2 regions of the Neobacillus sp. B24 genome follow, and region 1 is predicted to be linked to the other one. Evidence: a T-box and tRNA genes for the amino acid it is inferred to sense, from the RefSeq annotation. Region 1 holds a T-box; the other holds one or more tRNA genes.
The links. A T-box is a leader RNA that pairs with one kind of tRNA and senses whether it is charged. The one in region 1 lies ahead of ACZ43M_RS20995 (valine--tRNA ligase), so its partner is inferred to be a tRNA-Val.
Positions count from the first base shown of each region.

Region 2: it encodes a tRNA-Val, which carries the amino acid that the T-box ahead of ACZ43M_RS20995 (valine--tRNA ligase) is inferred to sense. The anticodon was not compared.

Region 1 is NZ_AP035777.1:4,215,883-4,226,270, forward strand. Features, by position in the region: gene ACZ43M_RS20990 (bifunctional folylpolyglutamate synthase/dihydrofolate synthase) at 1-1,169, opposite strand, end outside; gene ACZ43M_RS20995 (valine--tRNA ligase) at 1,235-3,877, opposite strand; T-box leader at 3,929-4,163, opposite strand; gene ACZ43M_RS21000 (hypothetical protein) at 4,323-4,511, shown strand; gene ysxE (spore coat protein YsxE) at 4,543-5,583, opposite strand; gene spoVID (stage VI sporulation protein D) at 5,656-6,855, opposite strand; gene hemL (glutamate-1-semialdehyde 2,1-aminomutase) at 7,436-8,722, opposite strand; gene hemB (porphobilinogen synthase) at 8,747-9,727, opposite strand; gene ACZ43M_RS21025 (uroporphyrinogen-III synthase) at 9,747-10,388, opposite strand, start outside.
Region 2 is NZ_AP035777.1:1,533,602-1,543,989, forward strand. Features, by position in the region: gene spxA (transcriptional regulator SpxA) at 1-76, shown strand, start outside; gene ACZ43M_RS07650 (ring-cleaving dioxygenase) at 180-1,157, shown strand; gene ACZ43M_RS07655 (helix-turn-helix domain-containing protein) at 1,212-1,448, opposite strand; gene ACZ43M_RS07660 (YvrJ family protein) at 1,660-1,797, opposite strand; gene ACZ43M_RS07665 (DUF2922 domain-containing protein) at 1,869-2,087, opposite strand; gene ACZ43M_RS07670 (DUF1659 domain-containing protein) at 2,160-2,378, opposite strand; tRNA gene ACZ43M_RS07675 (tRNA-Ser) at 2,700-2,790, shown strand; tRNA gene ACZ43M_RS07680 (tRNA-Val) at 2,851-2,926, shown strand; tRNA gene ACZ43M_RS07685 (tRNA-Arg) at 2,933-3,009, shown strand; tRNA gene ACZ43M_RS07690 (tRNA-Pro) at 3,018-3,094, shown strand; tRNA gene ACZ43M_RS07695 (tRNA-Leu) at 3,122-3,203, shown strand; gene ACZ43M_RS07700 (MFS transporter) at 3,322-3,693, opposite strand; gene ACZ43M_RS07705 (MFS transporter) at 3,801-4,493, opposite strand; gene ACZ43M_RS07710 (alpha/beta hydrolase) at 4,729-5,670, shown strand; gene ACZ43M_RS07715 (S8 family serine peptidase) at 5,754-8,882, opposite strand; gene ACZ43M_RS07720 (hypothetical protein) at 9,437-9,586, shown strand; gene ACZ43M_RS07725 (spore coat protein) at 9,656-10,084, opposite strand; gene ACZ43M_RS07730 (spore coat protein) at 10,112-10,388, opposite strand, start outside.

The sequences.
Region 1 (10,388 bases):
TTATTAGGTGAAGAGCTAATCTTCAACAGGTCTTCTGCTTTCGCTGCCCTTGGAAAATCAAAGCTGACAAATGAGATTTGACTGGCGACTTTATCAAGATTAGCGATCATTTCATCCAATTTCTTATCTTTTAAGGCTGCAAATACTATTTGAATGTTTCGGTCACAATAACGATTGGTTAATTCCTCAACCAAGGCAGTAATTCCTTCATCATTATGGGCTCCATCAATAATAACGAGAGGATTTTCAGACAGGATTTCAAATCTTCCAGGCCAGTAGGCTTGTTTTAAGCCAGTGCGAATAGCTTGCTCGTTCAGATTAATTGCGCCATGCTCCGTTAAATACTGTGCCGTGCTTACAGCGAGTGACGCATTTTCCGTTTGATGCTGGCCGATCATTGTAATTTCAAGCTGCTCCAACTTGGCTAATTCATTCTGCAAAGTAAAACGCTCCCCATGTGATAGCGATTGATGGCTGCTAATTGAAAAATCATGGTTCAGTTTGTAGATGGGTGCATGCATCTTTTCTGCTTGTTCTTCGATCACATTTAATGCCCCGGGGTGCTTTACAGCAGTAAAAATTGGCGTATTCTCCTTAATAATCCCCGCTTTTTCAAACGCAATTTCTTCATAAGTATTACCAAGGATATTTGTATGGTCGAGTCCGATATTCGTGATAATGGAGGCTAAAGGGTTAATAATGTTCGTCGAATCAAATCTTCCGCCCAAACCAACCTCATAAAGCAAGATATCGACAAGGCTGTTATTGGCAAAATAATAAAATGACATTGCGGTGATGACCTCAAACTCGGTTGGTCCGCCAAGTTCAGTCTCCTCAAGTTCATCCGCCAATGGACGGATAATATTGGTTAAATCCAGGATTTCCTCGTCTGTAATGGGTTTCCCATTTACACTGATTCGCTCGTTAAACTGTTCAATATATGGCGAGGTAAAGGTTCCAACATTATAACCGCCTGCTTCAAGCATGGAACGGAGGAAAGTAACCGTCGAACCCTTACCGTTTGTCCCGCCAATATGGATTGTCTTTATTTTGGATTCAGGGTTGCCAAGCTTGTCCATCATCCATTCCATTCGTTTCAACCCTGGTTTAATGCCAAGCCTTAGCCTTCCATGAATCCAGTCAAGGGCTTCCTGATATGTAGTAAACATTTTTGTTACCCCCTTTTTCATAAAGTGGAGACGAACCCGATTTCGGATTCGCCTCACTCTTCTTTTTATCCTCTTAATTCATTAATTCGTGCTTCAACGATGCTGCGCTTTTCGAGATAGTCTTTCTCCTTGGCACGTTCTTCAGCAACAACGCTGTCAGGTGCTTTTTTCATAAAGCCTTCGTTGCTTAATTTCTTCTGTACTCTATCTACTTCTTTGTTTAGTTTATCCCATTCTTTTTCAAGGCGGGCAATTTCTTCATCAATATTAATGAGACCTTCGAGAGGAAGGATGATTTCCAATCCGGTAATAACTGCTGTCATTGCCTTTTCTGGTGTCTCAATATTTGTACCCATTTGCAACTCTTCCGGATTACAGAAGCGCTCAATATAACTGCGATTCTTTTCAATAGTTTTAAGGACTTTTTCATCCTTCGCTTTCACAAGCATTTTGATTTTTTTGCTCAGTGGTGTGTTAACTTCGGCACGAATGTTTCGTACGGAACGGATCATTTCTACCAACAGCTTCATTTCCTGGGCTGCTTCTTCATCAATATATTCCGGATTTACCACTGGCCAGCTAGCCTCAGTGATGGACTCACCTGAATGAGGCAGGTTTTGCCAAATCTCTTCGGTGATAAATGGCATAAACGGATGCAGCAAGCGCATTGTTTGATCTAAAACGTAGGCGAGAATGGAGCGGGTTGTTTTCTTGGCAGCTTCATCATCACCATATAACGGCAGCTTCGCCATTTCGATATACCAGTCACAGAAGTCATCCCAGATGAAGTTGTACAGCGCACGGCCCACTTCACCAAATTCATAGCGTTCAGAAAGCTTTGTTACATGCTCAATCGTTTCATTTAATCTGGTTAAAATCCACTTGTCAGCTACTGACTTTTCACCGCTAAAGTCTATTTCTTCATAGGTCAAGCCGTTCATGTTCATCAACGCAAAACGGGAAGCGTTCCAAATTTTATTGGCAAAGTTCCAGGTTGCTTCAACTTTTTCTGTGCTATAACGTAAGTCCTGACCTGGAGAGGATCCTGTAGATAGGAAATATCTCAGGGCATCAGCACCATATTTATCGATAACCTCCATCGGATCAACACCATTACCAAGGGACTTACTCATTTTCCGTCCCAGTTCATCACGAACGAGACCGTGGATAAGAACATCTTTGAATGGACGCTCACCGGTAAACTCGATGCTTTGGAAGATCATCCGTGATACCCAGAAGAAGATGATATCATAACCGGTAACTAGAACATCGGTAGGGAAGTGGCGTTTGAAATCAACTGCTTCTGTATCAGGCCAGCCCATCGTCGAAAATGGCCATAGCGCGGAGCTGAACCATGTATCGAGAACGTCTTTGTCCTGTTCCCAATTTTCGATATCCGCTGGTGGCTGATGGTCAACATAAACCTCACCAGTTTCTTTATGATACCAAGCTGGAATCCGGTGACCCCACCACAACTGTCTAGATATACACCAGTCGCGTATGTTTTCCATCCAGTGAAGGTACGTCTTCTCAAAACGGTCTGGAACAAAGTGTACTTTGTTTTCTTTGCTTTGTAGTGCAATAGCTTCATCAGCGAGCGGCTGCATTTTTACAAACCACTGTGTTGATAAATATGGCTCAACTACAGCACCGCTGCGCTCGGAGTGGCCAACGGAATGTAGATGGTCTTCAATTTTAAACAGAACGCCTTGATCCTGAAGGTCTTTAACAATCTGTTTACGGCATTCGAACCGGTCCAAACCTTGATACTTGCCGGCCTTTTCGTTCATAGTGCCGTCTTCGTTCATAACAAGTACGCGCTCAAGGTTATGGCGGTTGCCCAATTCAAAGTCATTTGGATCATGGGCAGGTGTTATTTTTACCGCCCCGGAACCAAATTCCATGTCAACATAGTCATCGGCAACAATCGGAATTTCGCGGCCAACAATTGGCAGGATAACCGTTTTTCCAATCAAATGTTTGTAACGCTCATCTTCAGGATGAACAGCAACTGCTGTATCACCAAGCATCGTCTCCGGACGGGTCGTAGCAACCTCGATATGTCCTGAGCCGTCAGCTAACGGATACTTCAAATGATAAAAAGCACCTTGTACATCTTTATAAATAACCTCAATATCCGATAATGCTGTCTTTGTTGATGGATCCCAGTTGATAATGTATTCACCGCGGTAGATGAGTCCTTTTTTATAAAGGGTAACGAAAACTTCACGAACCGCCTTTGATAATCCCTCATCTAAGGTGAAACGCTCGCGGGAGTAGTCAAGACCAAGGCCAAGCTTAGCCCATTGCTGGCGGATATGGGAAGCATACTCTTCCTTCCATCTCCATGTTTCCTCAACAAACTTCTCCCGGCCAAGGTCATAACGGCTTTTGCCTTCACTGCGAAGTTTTTCTTCAACCTTTGCCTGTGTAGCAATCCCGGCATGATCCATTCCCGGCAGCCATAGAACATCATAGCCCTGCATCCGCTTCATGCGGGTAATAATATCTTGTAAAGTTGTGTCCCAGGCATGGCCTAAATGCAGCTTACCTGTTACGTTTGGCGGCGGGATTACAATGGTGTATGGCTGTTTTCCCTCGTCATCCTTCGCCTCAAAATATTTGCCTTGCAGCCACCAATCATAACGCCCTTTTTCGATTGTTTGCGGGTCGTATTTGGTTGGCATCGTAATTTCTTTTGTTTCCATCGAATTTGCCTCCTTTTTTCTGTCTGGAAAAACAAAAAACCCCATTCGTCATAAAAGGACGAATGGAGTTTGCTTCGCGGTACCACCTTTTTTCCAATCCAAAAATAGGATTGGCACTTAAATCGATAACGGATTCGGTCCGTCTTCCACTACCAGGATCAATTATCCGTTCGCAGAAGAAGCTCTTGGGTGACATTCCGATAGTCCGCTTAGGAAATCTTCCAGCTGATGATTTCCCTCTCTTTAAGCCGGCTGACACCGTACTCTTCCCTGTCAATGCTTTGTTTTTAAATTATATAGTTATACTACCCAAAATAGGGGCTTGACGTCAACATGATAACCAAATTTATTTATTTTTATACTATGCACGATTTTGGGAGAATTCACACAATTCCCGAATATACATAAAATATGGGTAATAGCTGATAAAAGGGGAGGTTGTCCAGTGAAGAATTTCCACAAGTATAAATACCGTCCCTGGTTTAAAACGTTTCGGAAAATAAGCGGCCAATTGATTGTCCCATTTATTATTTTTCAATTCCTACGGACGATTTTTTTACCGACTGTGTTTGATGTGTTACTGTTATCATTCTTCATCTTAATCGCTGTTTCGATTTATTTTGAAATAATTTAAAGGAGCCCATTACGCAGGAAAAATCCATCTGCTACTGGGCTCCTTCTTTTGCTTGTGCTTCAGCGGCCTTCCGCTGGTTTTCAATCTCGTTCATCTTTGAAACGACGTACTCGATATTTTTCAAATGAAAGTAGCGGTGCTGCAGCTGACGGACAAATTTCAACTCATTCTTGGGCCGTTTTTTCCGATAGTACTTTTCTACTATTTGAATCATTTGGGTCGGTTGCGCCAAGTAACTGTAGAATAGCAGTTTTTCATCGTCTTTAAAGGGAAAATATTTGTAGTAATGATATACCCAATCAATCACATCATCATTGCGTTTCGGGCCGGTATTTAATGCTCGAGATACATAGGGCAGCAAATCGTGTATCGGGGAACCGTAACTTGCATTTTCAAAATTAATAAAATAGCCGTACCCTCTTTCATCATAAAGAAAATGGTCGGAGGACAGCTTACCGTGTACCACGACCATCCGGGCTTTCTCATTTTCCTTCGTATTTTCATACCATTCTTCAAATTTAGTCTTTGAAAATCGCAATGCCATACTTATATCATTGTAGTAAAGGCAATACAGCAACTCGAATGGTGACATGTAGGCCTTTTTTTCACAAACATCGATGAACCCATCGAGGAATTCTTGATGCTTTTCAAGCTGCTGGATCGTTTTTTCATAATGCTCGACCCGCTCCTCTTTATTAATCGTAATTTCTTTTGCTGATAGGGTGTGCAGCCTGGCAAGCTCACGAAACAATTGATGGCTGGCTTGCCGATTTCCCCCGCTGTCGTTGGATAACCATGGCATCAGGTAATACAGGAAGTTATCATGCAGCACCGCGTACCTGCCGTCCATTGTGGGATATATCGGCACAATGCGGTTGAAGCCTTTTTGATAAAGAAAATGAACATGACGGATAAAATCAGTCCCCATGGTCGGAGGAATCTTTTTTAAAGCAAAAGTGCCTTTGTTCGAATATATTTTTTGAATACTGCCATAATCCTCCACAAAATTTGGCTCAACCTGATAGTGCTGCAGGATGGGAGATAGGGCATCAAGGCGATTGGAGTCACGCATACAACTCAATCCTTTCAGGAAAAAGAAGTTGAGCAGGTCTACTAGTAAACCCGCTCATCCTCTTGAAAAACATTATTTTTTGGCAAGGGCTGCCGGTACGTATAGGACTTGACCTTCATATACATCCTGATTCAGATCAAGATTGTTTACACGGAGCAGGTTTTGAACGGACACATCATAGCGGTCAGCAAGGCTTTCAACGGTATCGCCCTTTTGCACGATACATACCTTTAAAACGGTTTGGGATGAGCCCTCGTCCTTACGGGCAAAAAACTCTGTCAGTGTCATGCTTTTCTTTTTGCCAGCAAACAGTTTCTTCTTTTGCTTTGGTTCCGCTTCAGATGAAGAGGAAGACGATGACGAGCTTTCCTCAGCCTCAACCTCTACTGTTTCATGTTTAACCTGTATTTCCTCTACTACCTCAACTTCAACCTGCTTATGCCCTTCGTTTCTTTCTTGGTAGCGCCAGACGGGCTCATTTTCTTCAGCATTATACTCTTGGAACTGCCAAGGCTGTGGATCGGCAGGCTGTTCACTTTCCTGGAACTCCCATGGCTGTGGATTGGCAGGCTGTTCACTTTCCTTGAACTCCCATGGCTGCTGATTGTCAGACTGGTCGTTTTCTTGGAACTGCCAGGACGGAGTCTGATAGGAATCTTCCTCTTCTTGTGTTGGTTGATAGTCGAACGTTGGGAACTTTGGAAACGCTTCTGCATTTTGTGACTCTTCCTGTGGTTTACGTGCCTCGGTTTCAAATAAGAAGTTAGGCTGGTGATTATTTTGGAACGCCACTGGATTCACTTCAATTTCTTCAGCTTCCTCTTCCTCATTTGCGCGGTTAAGCAACTCAAGTTCAGGCTCCTGTTCCTGCTGCTTCTCAGGTCCGTATAATCCACTAATCGTAAGTTCAGCGGAGAGCTTTAAGCAGCTGCGTTCAGGCAGGGAATAATCAAACGAATCCACGAGAACATCAATATCATAGACACTTTGTATCCGATTGTTCGGAATGGTGATATCAACCGGGAACCGATGCGAAAATTCACATGTCCCTTCCTCACGTTCGTCAACTCTCTCCACAAACTTTTGCGATGCCAAGCCTTCATCCTGATGATCATCTTGCTCCTGATAGCATTTGTATTCGCCTGAAAGATCCAGCGAACCGCGTATAGTGACGTACTGATCGTTTTCCTGGATGGTGATATCGGGGTCTAAAGAAATGGAAATAAGCTCCTCGACTTCCTGTCCTTTTCTAAACCACAACGACTCCTCCACGGAAAATCTAAGGTACGATTGATTCTCCTGGGACAAAGCGACTCCTCCTTTCGTTTCCTTTACGCAAAATCACTATGTCACTTACACTTTATGAGCCAGTTTTTTTATTTATGATAAAAAAGGATGATTAGGCAAAAAGAAAAAACTCCTCGAGATTGAGGAGTAGCTTATAATAAACATTTTTTATGCTTGGGATAAGGCTTCCATTTTTCAGGTACCTTTCTTATCAGCAAATAAGCGGAAATTTTTCGGTTAAATGCAGAATGGTGCTCGTTTCGGGGGAAATAAGGGTAGGTTTTCCGCTTATGCAAAGAAAAATCCCTTATTTTCAGGTTTTTCAAGTCAATAGGCGGAATCTCTCCGTTTATTTAAGCCTTTTTTATTAATAATTACTAGTTAAGCGGAAATCATCCGTCTATTTTTCAGCTTGGGTGCTTGAAGAAAGCTCCAGTTGTTTTTTCATCTATTTTGTCCTGTGGATGGTTTTCCTCTGTTCTTATAGTGTTCTTGTCCTCATAAACAAATATGGGAACATTTCCGGTCAAAATAAAACCAGTTATGTCCCCATTAAAAATGACTTTTATTTAAGTTTTGAAAAAGCAACCTCGACTGCTGCTACGGTTTTTTCAATATCTTCATCAGAGTGCTGTGTTGACAAGAACAATCCCTCAAATTGGGACGGTGGCAGGAATACGCCTTGGTCTGCCATTTGACGATAGTACTCGGCAAAATATTCTAGGTTAGATGTCTTTGCTGTTTCATAATTAATGACATTTACATTGGTAAAGAAGAAGCCAATCATAGAACCGGCACGGTTGAAGGTAACCGGAATTTCATATTTCTCGGCAGCAGCCTTGATGCCTTTTTCAAGGATATCACCTTTACGGATAAACTCTTGGTAATGCTCAGGTGTTAACTGGCTTAGTGTTTCATAGCCTGCAGTCATGGCCAGTGGGTTACCGGATAAAGTACCTGCCTGATAAATCGGGCCGCTTGGTGCGATCCGCTCCATGATTTCGGCACGGCCGCCGTAAGCTCCAACTGGCAGACCGCCGCCGATGACTTTTCCTAAGCAGGTCAAGTCAGGCGTGATGCCAAAATGCCCCTGGGCACAATTATAGCCGACACGGAAGCCAGTCATGACTTCATCAAAAATCAGTAATGCCCCGTATTGGGTAGTAATATCACGAAGTCCTTGCAGGAACCCTGGCAGCGGCGGGACAAGTCCCATGTTGCCTGCAACTGGCTCCACAATAATACAAGCAATATCATCGCCAAATTGTTCAAACGCATATTTTACGCCTTCGAGGTCATTGTATTGAACGGTGATGGTATTGGAGGCAACCCCTTCAGGCACACCTGGGCTGTCAGGTAGGCCAAGTGTCGCAACGCCAGACCCGGCTTTGATCAATAATGAATCACCATGTCCATGGTAGCAGCCCTCGAATTTTAAAATCTTGTTCCGGCCGGTATAACCGCGAGCGAGCCTTAAGGCACTCATCGTTGCTTCCGTTCCTGAGTTAACCATTCTGATAATCTCAATCGAAGGTACCCGCTCTTGAACCAGCTTGGCCAGTTTGTTTTCGAGCAATGTTGGTGCCCCGAAACTTGTCCCTGACTCGGCTGTTTTTTTCAACGCTTCTACTACTTGATCGTTGGAGTGGCCGAGAATTAGCGGACCCCACGAAAGAACGTAGTCAATATATTCGTTGCCGTCAATATCGTAAATTTTCGAGCCTTTGCCCCGCTCCATGAAGATTGGATCCATGTTGACAGATTTAAAGGCACGTACCGGGCTGTTGACACCGCCTGGCATTAACGTTTGGGCTTCTTTAAATGCTTCAATCGATTTTGTATATGAACGCATCCTTTTCCCTCATTTCGAAAAATATTATTGCTGTTCCTTCAACCAGCGAATCGCATCTTTTGCATGATACGTAATGATTAAGTCAGCACCGGCGCGTTTCATGCCAAGTAACAGTTCAAGAACAGTAGCTCTCTCGTCCAACCAGCCGTTTTGAGCTGCTGCTTTAATCATCGCATATTCACCACTTACGTTGTATACAACAACCGGCAAATTGAAGTTATTTTTAATATCACGAACAATATCAAGGTATGGCAGACCCGGTTTCACGATTAAGAAATCGGCTCCTTCGGCCACATCAGACTCTGCTTCACGGAACGCTTCCATGCGGTTAGCAGGATCCATTTGATAGGTTTTGCGGTCGCCAAATTGTGGTGCTCCCTCAGCTGCTTCGCGGAATGGACCGTAAAAGGCTGAAGCATATTTAACCGCATAGGACATGACCGGGATTTCGGTAAATCCGGCTTCATCAAGCCCAGCGCGGATTGCCGCAACAAAGCCGTCCATCATGTTGGATGGGGCGATAATGTCAGCACCTGCTTTTGCTTGGCTGATGGCAGTTCTAACGAGCAAATCAAGTGACTGATCGTTGAGGATCTTCTCCCCTTCGACAACACCGCAATGGCCGTGGCTTGTAAATTCACACAAGCAAGTATCGGCTACGACAAGGATGTCAGGGAAGTGTTGTTTAATATAACGTGTGGCCTCTTGGACAATACCATGGTCATGGTACGCCTGCCCGCCGCATTCGTCCTTCGTTTCCGGAATGCCGAACAATAAGACCGCTTTAATGCCATGAGCCGCGATATCTTCCATTTCCGCATGAAGGTGATCCAGTGAAACCTGGTAAACACCTGGCATCGATGATACCTCTCTGCGGATGTCATTGCCTTCGTAAATAAATAATGGGTAAATGAAATCTTCAGCTTTGAGGTGGTTTTCTCTAACTAATGCGCGCATACTGGCACTTGACCGTAAGCGGCGGTGACGTGAAAATTGCAAATCCATATGTAAATACCTCCAAAAATTAACTTTTCTCCAAATAAGCAATCGTGCTCTTAATCATTTCCTCAACCGTATACTCCTCAGGAGCGGCGTGAACCGGCAATCCGTATTCTCGCAGTCTCTTTTCAGTAATTGGCCCGATGCAGCCAATGATGCATTTTTCCAAGCGGGACTCTAACCCGTTAGAGGAGACCACTTCCATCAAGTGATCAACGGTTGACGGGCTGGTGAACATTAAGATATCCAGTTCCCCGGCTTGGAGCATGCTCACGACTTTAGCCCGACTATCCTCTGGTAAGTAGTTTTCGTAAATAACAATTTCATCAACAGTTGCCCCAGCCTCACTCAAAGAATCAGCGATATATTCACGGGCCAGATTTCCTTTTGGGATTAACACTCGCGAACCACGGCCAACATATGGCAGGAATTCGTCTACGAACACTTCCGCCACATAAGCAGAAGGAACAAAGTCAACTGGCAAACCGCGCTCGTTCAAAACCTTAGCCGTCTTTTTTCCTATCACGGCGATTTTGGGTAACGTTATTCCCGCCCCTATAAAAGAAAAAAACGTTTCAACCGTGACGTTGCTCGTGAAAATAATCCAGTCAAATGTATCAAGCTTCTTCAAACACTCTGAAAGGAGCTGAGTTTTTTCGATTGGCCG
Region 2 (10,388 bases), 2.7 Mb from region 1:
ACGGAGCTTTTTACCGCGGAATATGCGTGTACTCCAACTTGATGAAGTCAATGGCTTAATGGAAGAAGCACAATAAATTCTGTGTGCCTGCCATATTTTTTTAAAACTACATCGAAAATAAGAATTGGAAGAAATACTATGAACATACATCCTAAATTTAATTTTTGGAGGAATATAAAATGAATCAACTGAAGGGCATACATCATGTAACAGCTATTACAAGCAGTGCAGAAAAGAACTATGAATTTTTCACTTATGTTTTAGGGATGCGTTTAGTTAAAAAAACAGTCAATCAAGATGATATTCAAACCTACCACCTTTTTTTTGCAGATGATAAAGGCAGCGCAGGTACAGACATGACTTTCTTTGATTTCCCTGGCATTCCGAAGGGTGTACACGGGACAAACGAAATTTCAAAGACATCTTTCCGTGTGCCAAGTGATGCTGCATTAGACTATTGGGTAAAACGTTTTGATCGTTTAGAAGTCAAACATACGGGGATCAAAGAACAATTTGGAAAGAAAACTCTTTCTTTTGTTGATTTTGATGATCAACAATACCAATTGATTTCAGATGAGGTCAATAAAGGAATAGAATCGGGTACACCTTGGCAAAAGGGGCCAATTCCACTTCAATTTGCCATTACTGGTTTAGGGCCCGTCTTTGTGCGAATTGCAAACTTCGATTACTTTAAAGAAATGCTGGAAAAAGTCCTACTGTTTAAAGAGACTGCTCAAGAAGGGTCATTCCATTTGTTTGAAGTAGGTGAAGGCGGCAATGGTGCCTCGGTTATTGTGGAATATAATGCGGTTCTTCCTGATGCCCGACAAGGATATGGAACGGTGCACCATGCGGCATTTCGAGTGGAGGATCGCTCTGTATTAGAAGAATGGATTGAACGGATGAGCAGTTTTGGATTCCATACATCTGGTTATGTCAATCGTCACTTCTTCGAGTCCTTGTACGCAAGAGTTGCTCCACAAATATTATTTGAGTTTGCCACAGATGGTCCTGGTTTCATGGGAGATGAACCTTATGAAACGCTAGGGGAAAAATTATCATTACCTCCATTTCTAGAGCCTAAGCGCGCAGAAATAGAAAAATACGTTCGCCCAATTGATACAGTGAGAAGTACAAAGGAATTCATTAAAGAATAAAACAAACCTGACTTAAATAAAGACGATCATTCTACGCTGAGGAATGATCGTCTTTCATTTTTTTAATTTTGAATAAATCAGTTGTTTAAGTTCGGTGATGACATTTTGAAAGGGATAGTGTTGTAGAAGCATAGCATGATGGAGCGAACTGCCATCAATGACGCCCCAGAAGATGAGAGAAAGTTCTTCCGGATTGCCTTTGCTCATTTTAGAATGGTTTACGATATCCTCCATTGTAGCGACTTGAAAGCCTTTTTGGGCAAAACATTCAAAAGCACTTTTTAGTATCAAGGCTTTTTAATTTTTTTTATAATTCTCAGAGACGATTGGCAATGATGCACCCCCTCAGATATTAATACTCATTCAAAATATTATATAAAAAGGTGTGATATGGCAATTAAATGAATAAGGTACTGCGAGCAGGTTGTTTTTTTTTGAGTTGGGAAAAATAAGAACCCTAAACTTTTTGATTTAGGATTCTGAGATACAAACATAATATATTTCACCCTTTCATTCGCTCGGGCAAATTTTGAATCGATTGAACCACTAAATCGAGCTTGGATTCAATCCGGTAAAGCAGATAAAGGGTCACGACGATGGGAAAGCCTACCTCGCTGACGAGTGGGATGAGTTGGTCCACGAATGTTTACTCCTTCCTTGAAAATTTATTAAAAAGGCCGGGTTCATTGACTGAATCCGGCCTCCGTTTCATTAAACAATCTCATATTCAACGATGTTGCGATCGACGACGCGAGCGCCTTTAGCCTCAACGTAGCGGCCGCTCGCTGATGTGAAGACATCTGCCGCGATGATTTGTTCCATTGCCTGCTTTACTGCTGCTTCGTCAATGGGTTCCTTTGGATTATCCAAGGAAAGGCGGGCTGTCTTGCCGAGCTCCGTGACAAACTGTAATTCTAGTGTTTTTGCCATTGTTTTCACCTCCTTTTCGATTCTTGCACCATCAGATCAGAGTACGGGGTGCACTAATGTTTACTTAAAGGATTAAGCAGTGACTATGGTGTTGTCGCTACGCTCCACTGTGTTTAGTGGATCATTGCATAATGTAGAAATCGCCATCGATGCTTGGAATAATTGATCCCCCGTAACTTCCTTTCTCACGTTACTAAACGTTTTAGACTTGTAGATTGTTTTACCCAAATCATCAAGGCCTACCTCAAACATCAAACGAAGCTTCGTGCCTTCCAAAATTGATTGTGCCATTGTTTCTCACCTCCTTTCACCCTCTATATACCGTTCTAAGGGTGAAAAGGACAGGGGGGGAGGAAATTTTTTAAAAAGCATTTAGGACACATCTGGATTGGCTTGAGTTACATTAGTACATTTACCGATACGTCGACGAACCGTGATACAACCCGTCGACAAAAAGAAAAATAAAAAGAAAATAAAAAAGAAAAATAACAACAATGGAAAGCATTTCAGCCAAGTAAATGCTTTTTTTGTTGAAACAGGGCAACAGGATTGGAAAAAAATACTCTTGGCTAACGACTCAAAACGTGATATTATTTTAAAGCTGACTCATGTGGAGAGCTGTCCGAGTGGCCGAAGGAGCACGATTGGAAATCGTGTATACGTTAATCGCGTATCAAGGGTTCAAATCCCTTGCTCTCCGCCATATGATAGTTTCATATATTCATCTTGGTCGAGCAGTTAGGACTTTTGGTTATAACATATTGGAGGATTAGCTCAGCTGGGAGAGCATCTGCCTTACAAGCAGAGGGTCGGCGGTTCGATCCCGTCATCCTCCACCATTAAATGCGCCCGTAGCTCAATTGGATAGAGCGTCTGACTACGGATCAGAAGGTTATGGGTTCGACTCCTGTCGGGCGCGCCATATATGTTCGGGAAGTAGCTCAGCTTGGTAGAGCACTTGGTTTGGGACCAAGGGGTCGCAGGTTCGAATCCTGTCTTCCCGACCAGTAAAATCACTGCCATCTTTACACTTTGCCGGTGTGGCGGAATTGGCAGACGCGCACGACTCAAAATCGTGTTCCGTAAGGAGTGTCGGTTCGACCCCGACCACCGGTATCATTTAAGACCAGAAAGCCAAAAAGGTCAATGCTCTGAAGCAATTCGAGCGTTGACCTTTTTTCATTTTAATAGACGAATACGATACTCTAATCGTGTAGACAACTATTTACGGTTATTAAGAAACAGAAGCCTTTGGTACAGCCTTAGATTCCTTTAAGAAAATCCAAGAGAAAACAATAAATGTGATAAAGGCAAAGACTCCATTATATAAAAATACTTGACGCATTCCGAGATAGTCACTAGCAACACCGCCAGCAATACTACCGATGATTCTAGCAAGTCCCAAACTAATTAAACCGTTAATTGTCTGTCCAGATGCCTTTAATTCCTTAGGCACTTCTTGATTAATAAAAATAGCCAGTGTTACGGATAATACGATAAAAATTACGCCATGGAACAATTGCATCGGCAGTACCATGAATGGATTATGTACCCAGTAAAGGAGCAGCCAGCGAATGCCCGCGAAGAATGCAGCTCCTAATAACACCACTGGAATACCAAATCATTGGGTAATTTTATGACCAAAAAGCAAGAATGGTATCTCACTTATTGCCGAAACAAGCATGGACCAGCCGAGCAAACTGTTATCTGCGCCTAATTGTTTGTATAAATAGGGAAAAAAGCGTAATAATAGCCAAGAGTCACCTGTATCATAAAATTAATCGTGATATACAGTAGCAGCTTTCGGTTTTTTAATAGTACTAGCAAAGAAACTTTGTTTTTACTAGTCTGGTGCCCCTTTATTTTAGGGAGTTTGGTACAAATTAAAAGTGTCAGAAGCATAATAACTGTAAATACAATAAAAATACTGTTTATATTTCTGCTTGCAATAATACCAAAAACAACAGACATCACGGCATATCCAATTGTTCCTGCCAATCGAATTGGGCCAAAATTCCATTTGGTTTTAGACAGATGTTCCAGGGTGATGGCATCGCTAATCGGGTTGATCGATGACTGAAAAAATGCAGTCAAGCATATTATGATCAATAAATAAAAATATTGATCAGATAGTGGAAATAACAATACCGAAATAGCACTTCCCAGGGTCAGCAATTGCAGGACTTTGTTTTTACTTTCTGACCGATCTCCGATGGTGCCCCAAATAGGTTGAGCAAGAATCGCAATTAAGGGGCCAAAGCTTAAAAGGGTAGCAATCGACGTCTGGCTTAATCCGATATCTTTTAAATAAACGGGCATAAATGTTCCATAAACGGCATTTCCCATATAGGAGATTGCGTACAAACCAAGAAATAATAGATACATATACGAAGATTTTTCTGCCATGACTTCACCTCAGGTGCCTTGTTTTAAAGTTAATTTTACATGGAAACTAGCAATTATTCTATGTGTTAATGAGTATAGGATGTAATTATCGTTTGAAAAAAGGGCGAATTTGACAATATACTGCAGGTTCGATATATTTTTCTTAGGTTAATAGGAAGATGAAGGATCGGAGGCTCACACAATTTTTTACGGCAATTGGGTGGGTCTCCTTTTTCTTTATAAGGAGAGATAATCGATGATGCAAACAGAATTTTCCTATCAAGGTAGTGATGGACTGGAAATTTATGCAGTGAAGTGGGGGGGAGAGAGCTCGGAAAAACCGAGAGCGATTGTTCAAATCTCCCACGGAATGGCAGAGCATGTAAAGCGGTATGATTCTTTTGCAAGAGTGCTAGTTTCACAAAATATATTTGTCTATGGAAATGACCATCGCGGCCATGGGATGACAGGGTCTAAGACAAACAGCATCGGGTATTTTGCCGATGAGGAAGGGTTTGAAAGGGTCGTGAACGATATGGAAGCGCTAACTTCCATCATTGAAAAAGAATATCCCGGCGTGCCGATCTTTTTATTCGGCCATAGTATGGGTTCGTTTTTATCGAGGCGGTACATTCAACTTTACGGAAACAGGCTTGCTGGCGTTATTCTTAGCGGTACAGGCGGGGATCCTGGAATCATAGGGAAAATCGGCAAGATGATAGCAGCGCGTGAGAAGAAAAAGAAGGGCAGCAGAACGCCGAGTCCATTAATGAACAAACTCACCTTTGGCAGCTATAATAAAGCGTTTAAACCAACCCGGACAGATTTCGATTGGCTCAGCAGAGATGAACAGGAAGTAGATATGTATATAGCTGATCCTTTATGCGGTGGTGTTTTTACTGCCGGATTTTACTATGACCTGCTCGAGGGTCTTGAAACGGTAAATAAACCTGAAAATATTATGGCGACACCGGCCAGTCTGCCGATTTTTCTCATTTCTGGCAGCAAGGATCCCGTTGGGGGAGACACGAAAGGGGTCCTTAAGTCCTTCCAGGCGTATAAGGCGGAAGGGATGCAAAATGTTACGTATAAATTTTATGAGGGTGCCCGCCATGAATTGCTGAATGAAACAAACAGGGAAGAAGTCCAAGACGATGTTATTCATTGGATTGATACCCATTTGAGATCAATAGGGTGACTGGGCACCATCCAAATCCATGTTAACTTTTATGGGGAACAAAAAGGCAAGCAACCTGGAAAGATTGCTTGCCTTTTGCTGATTTATTTCTGATTTCCGGTAGTTCCGTTGTTGCCATTGCTGCCGACTTTTACAGTGTTGGAGGATTTGTTACCCGCATTGTCAACGGCAATAACTTCGACCGTTTGGCCATTTTTTACTGGCTGGTCTAGAACGAAGGAAGTTTCACCCTTTACATATGGTTCTTCTGAAACACGTTCACCATCAACCTCAACATACCAGTAAGCCACACCACTTGTTTTATCCGAAACATCCACAGACACTGTTTTGCTGTCTGTGCCTAAGGTTGTTTTAAGTTTAGGAGATGTTACGTCAAGTTTTACTGGCAATGTAACGATTTGTGGTTTAGCACCTTCATAGTCAAGAGTTGCTGCTACCTGCAAGTAATATTGGCCTTCAGGAGCTCTCTTACCGTTAAGCATTGTACCATCCCAAGTCCAGTCAGAGAATAGGTAGTACATTGCGCCTCTTCCGCCATCATAGTAGTTTTTAGGTACTTCTACTTCTGAGGCAATTTCTTTTACTACCTTGCCATCAGTATTCACAACATTTAAATTAAATTTCTTTGCATTGCGAAGGAGAGATAAAATGTAAGTTGCCTCATCATTTGTCCCGTCACCATTTGGTGAAATGGCAATAAGATTTGGATTCAGGTTACCAGTTGCTTGATCAAATCCCAAGAAATCGTAGCTGCCGCCGCCAACAGGCGTTACAACTCCTGTGTATCCGTAGTAAGACATTGGATCCCAAGCAGGGGTGTCTACAATTGGTGCCGCATTCCAATCACCTTTAAAGCCAGCGTAAGGGACAACTAAGTCCGGATTTGAATCCGTTGGGTCCGTTAGTTTTACAAAACCTTCTAACCAATAACCATTCGTGAAATAGGATTTTAAATCTGCATCCCAGTCGCTAACATCAACAGTGACGTCAAATGATTTTGTTCCCTTTGCAGGTACTTCGATTGTACTGGTTGTCTTACCATTAACAGTTGCAACCTGCCCTAAATCAATTGCACCGAACATGTTAGGTGCTGAAACAAACACGCCACCGCCGTTAATAGGAGAATCTGTTTGTGCACTTGCATTGACATCATATGTTACAGCATTGTCAGAGTAGTTTTCTGCTGTAAGGGTAAATGTTACCGTATTGCCTTTAACCTCTTTAAGAGCTACTTTTGCTTCGCCAGTTTTTGAATCTGTCACCGTTACAGGCGTTGTTAATGCTGCATGAAGCTGCATTAACCCAGCTCCTTGACGGCGAGGAGATACTGGTGCTCCATCAAAATCAACTGGCTTCGCTGTATTTAATAGGAATTTCTTTGCAAGCTTTGCTCTTGCCGCCCCATTAAGACCAAATTCTTTATCAACTCGTTCTAAAACTAAGGCTGATCCACCGGACACGTGTGGAGCTGCCATTGATGTACCACTCATAATTTGGTATTCATCATGATTTGCAGTAGAGTAAATTTGTCCGCCTGGTGCTGTGACTTCTGGTTTGAAATCAAGGTTTGGTGTAATACCCCATGAACTGAAATCACTCATTTTGCCTGCTGCACTGTTCGGTACTGCAGTTTTTTCGCCACCGAAGGTAACTGTAACTTTTTGGCCTGCTTTAAGTGCTGCTGCAAAAGTATCTCCATCGGATTTCAACATGAATAATTGAGGAATGGTGATTTTAGCATCTGTTGCCATATTTACTGTTCCATCTGTGTTGTTGTAAACAATGACACCTGCTGCTCCAGCAGCCTGTGCATTCAATGCTTTCGTCACAAAATCTAATGTACCCCGTTGAATTAGTGCGAATTTGCCTGTCAAGTCCTTACCTGCAAAATCAGCAGGAGCTCCAATACCCGCATGAACTAATTCAAAGCTTTCTCCAATTTTAGGAGCTGTTTGTCCTGCAGACAGGAACATAGTTTGTTTTGCTTCGCCCCCATTAATTGAAACATTGGCAGCATCAACAGTTAACGTGGTATTTTCGTATGAAGCTACTGAAATAGAATCATAGGATACACCTGGTGCTCCCACTACACCATAGTCAGGATTGGATGCATATGGGTAGAAATAGCCGTTTCCAAAGTAAGTAGAGTTACCTGCTGAAATCGACATCACCACTCCGTTGTCAACCGCGCGTTTCACGGCTTGTTGCTCAGGAGATTCAGCATCAACGAATCCGGCAGGAGAACCAAGACTCATATTTAGTACATCTGCCCCAAGCTTAAGTGCATCATCAATCGCTTTAATATAAATATCGCCATAAGTGGTTGCTTCATTTTCACCAAAGACACGTAAAGCTAATAATTGCGCTTCTGGAGCAACACCCTGGATGCCTCCGTTTCCTTCGTCACCGTTTGCGGCAACGGTTCCAGCTACGTGCATTCCATGCATCCCGGTATCCACATTGTCATCAACGATGTCATCATTACCATCATAATAGTTCCAGCCGTAAGGAACTTTCTCAGTCCAAAAATGTCCAGGGAGACTAGACTCAACAATCTCACTGTTCACTTCAGCCTCAGACAATTCTGCTTCGGAACTATCTGTTAATGTAAAGTCTTTATGGGAAGGATCGATACCGGAGTCAATGATCCCGACAACCATTCCCTCGCCTTTGTTCTCGAAATCGTTCCAAGCTTGTTGAGCCTGAACCAGTTCTTTACTGTATTTCATATCAGGCTTTTCAGTTGGAAGTGTATACTCTGTGGCCATATAGACTTGTTTTACTCCGGATACTTCCTTGATTTTTTCAATATCACCGTATTTCACTTTGGCACTAAAGCCGTTTACGATGGCATTAAATTCTTGCTCGTATTTAATGCTGACATTTTTCCCTTTGATTTTATCTTTTGCCGCTTTTTGTTGGTTTTTCGCAGCCTTTTCAAGCTGTTTACGCTCTGCTTTAGCTAGCTTATCATATTTTACACCTTTTTTCGTTGCGGTTTGTACTGGGGCACTGCCATCCAATTCAACAATAACGCGAACTTCTTTATTTGGATCCACACTTTGGAGGTCAGTGGCCTTGAGGCCTGTTTTCGATAGCGTCGGCTTATGTAAATCTAATTGTTTCGGTGTAAGATTACCTGTTGCAGCAAAACCGCTACTGCCAATCGATAATAATGAAACTAGTAAAATTGCAGTGATTTTATTACCCATGTTACTCCTCCTTTAATTTTTTTAAATAGAAAAATAGTAGATGTAGCCCCCTTTTTACTAGTGTAATTATACTGAAAACAAATAATTTTCAGTATAATTACACTATACTAAATTACTATTTTTAGTAATAGCGCAAAAAGTCGCAGTAAAAAAGCGCTATTCTCCTAACGTTGTAGATTCTTGTCTGTTCTTTTCACGGGAAAGAGGACTATTGCATAGGTATTTAGTCGAAACTACAGAGGTTATTGGGAAAAATCAGCTTTTTTACAATGAAAATTCACTAGAAATAAATAGAAATTTCCCGAAAAGTATTTTGGTTTTAGAGGTTTAGCGTATGAGGGATATGAGGATTTTGGACTAAGTATTCTAATGCTTGCGCTTTTAAAATAGTATAGAAAAAAAGTTTAAGTCAGTTTCGTGCCATTTCTCTGTTTCTAACTGATGATACTACAAAAGTAATAGAATCTCAGGAAAGATTGTAAAAATGTCGTATAGCCTATTTAAAAAAAAGGTTATATATATAGTTTATAAGCATTTACCTGGGGGTGGAGTCAATGGAGAAAAATACTCATGTGATCTATAATGGAAAAGATTATGAAATCATTTATACATACACTTCTGGATACTGTGAAATAAAAGAAAGGGATTCATTATTTAAAGTGGAATTGGTTCCGATCGAGGAATTAACGAAGGCTTTAAGTTGAATTAGTCCTCATCTTATATAAAGCGCAAAAAGGAGAACACATCTATTTGTGTTCTCCTTTTTACTCAGATCACCCTACGTCTAATTTTGCAACAATTGTTGCTAGAACTTGGAGCAATGCATTAATATTCACAGCGATTTGTGTATCGGTTGCTTTAACCTCTACATTTTTAGAACCATGAATAACCGTCTTTTGTGTGTTGCGTTGTCTGTTTTTAAATAATTGTTTCAGGTCTTCGACCACTGCGGCACCCTTTGTCGAGTCTCCAAGAGTAATGGTGATGACAATGGCAATGGCAGCTTGAATGGCTGCTTGTAAGGATAGTGCAATTTGCGTATCAGTCGTGTGGACGTCCACTTGCTCAGAATCTTTTATAATAATCCACTCATATGATTGTTGTTTGTTTGTAAATACTTGATCGGCTTCTTGCATGACTTCTGCTTCCGATTTACCATCTTTATCGCATTGATCTAATGCTCTCCATTTTTTTTCAGTCATTTTTTTCACCTCTCCCAATTTTTGTCTTTAAGCAATGTCTAACTTAACCACTAAGGAAAGCAGCACTTCAAGTAGAACATTAATGTTTACGGCAATATCAGTGTCAGATGTTTTCACATTAATGTCTTTTGAATTTTCGATAACAATTTTTTGCTTATTACTTTGTTCAGAGTCAAAGTATTGCAGTAAATCTTGAGCAATACTATTCCCTTTGTCATTATCAAAAATAGTAATTCGTAGGACTAAGGCAATGGCTAGCTGCAGAGCGATTTGTAGGGATGCAGATGCTTGAGTAGCAGTAGTG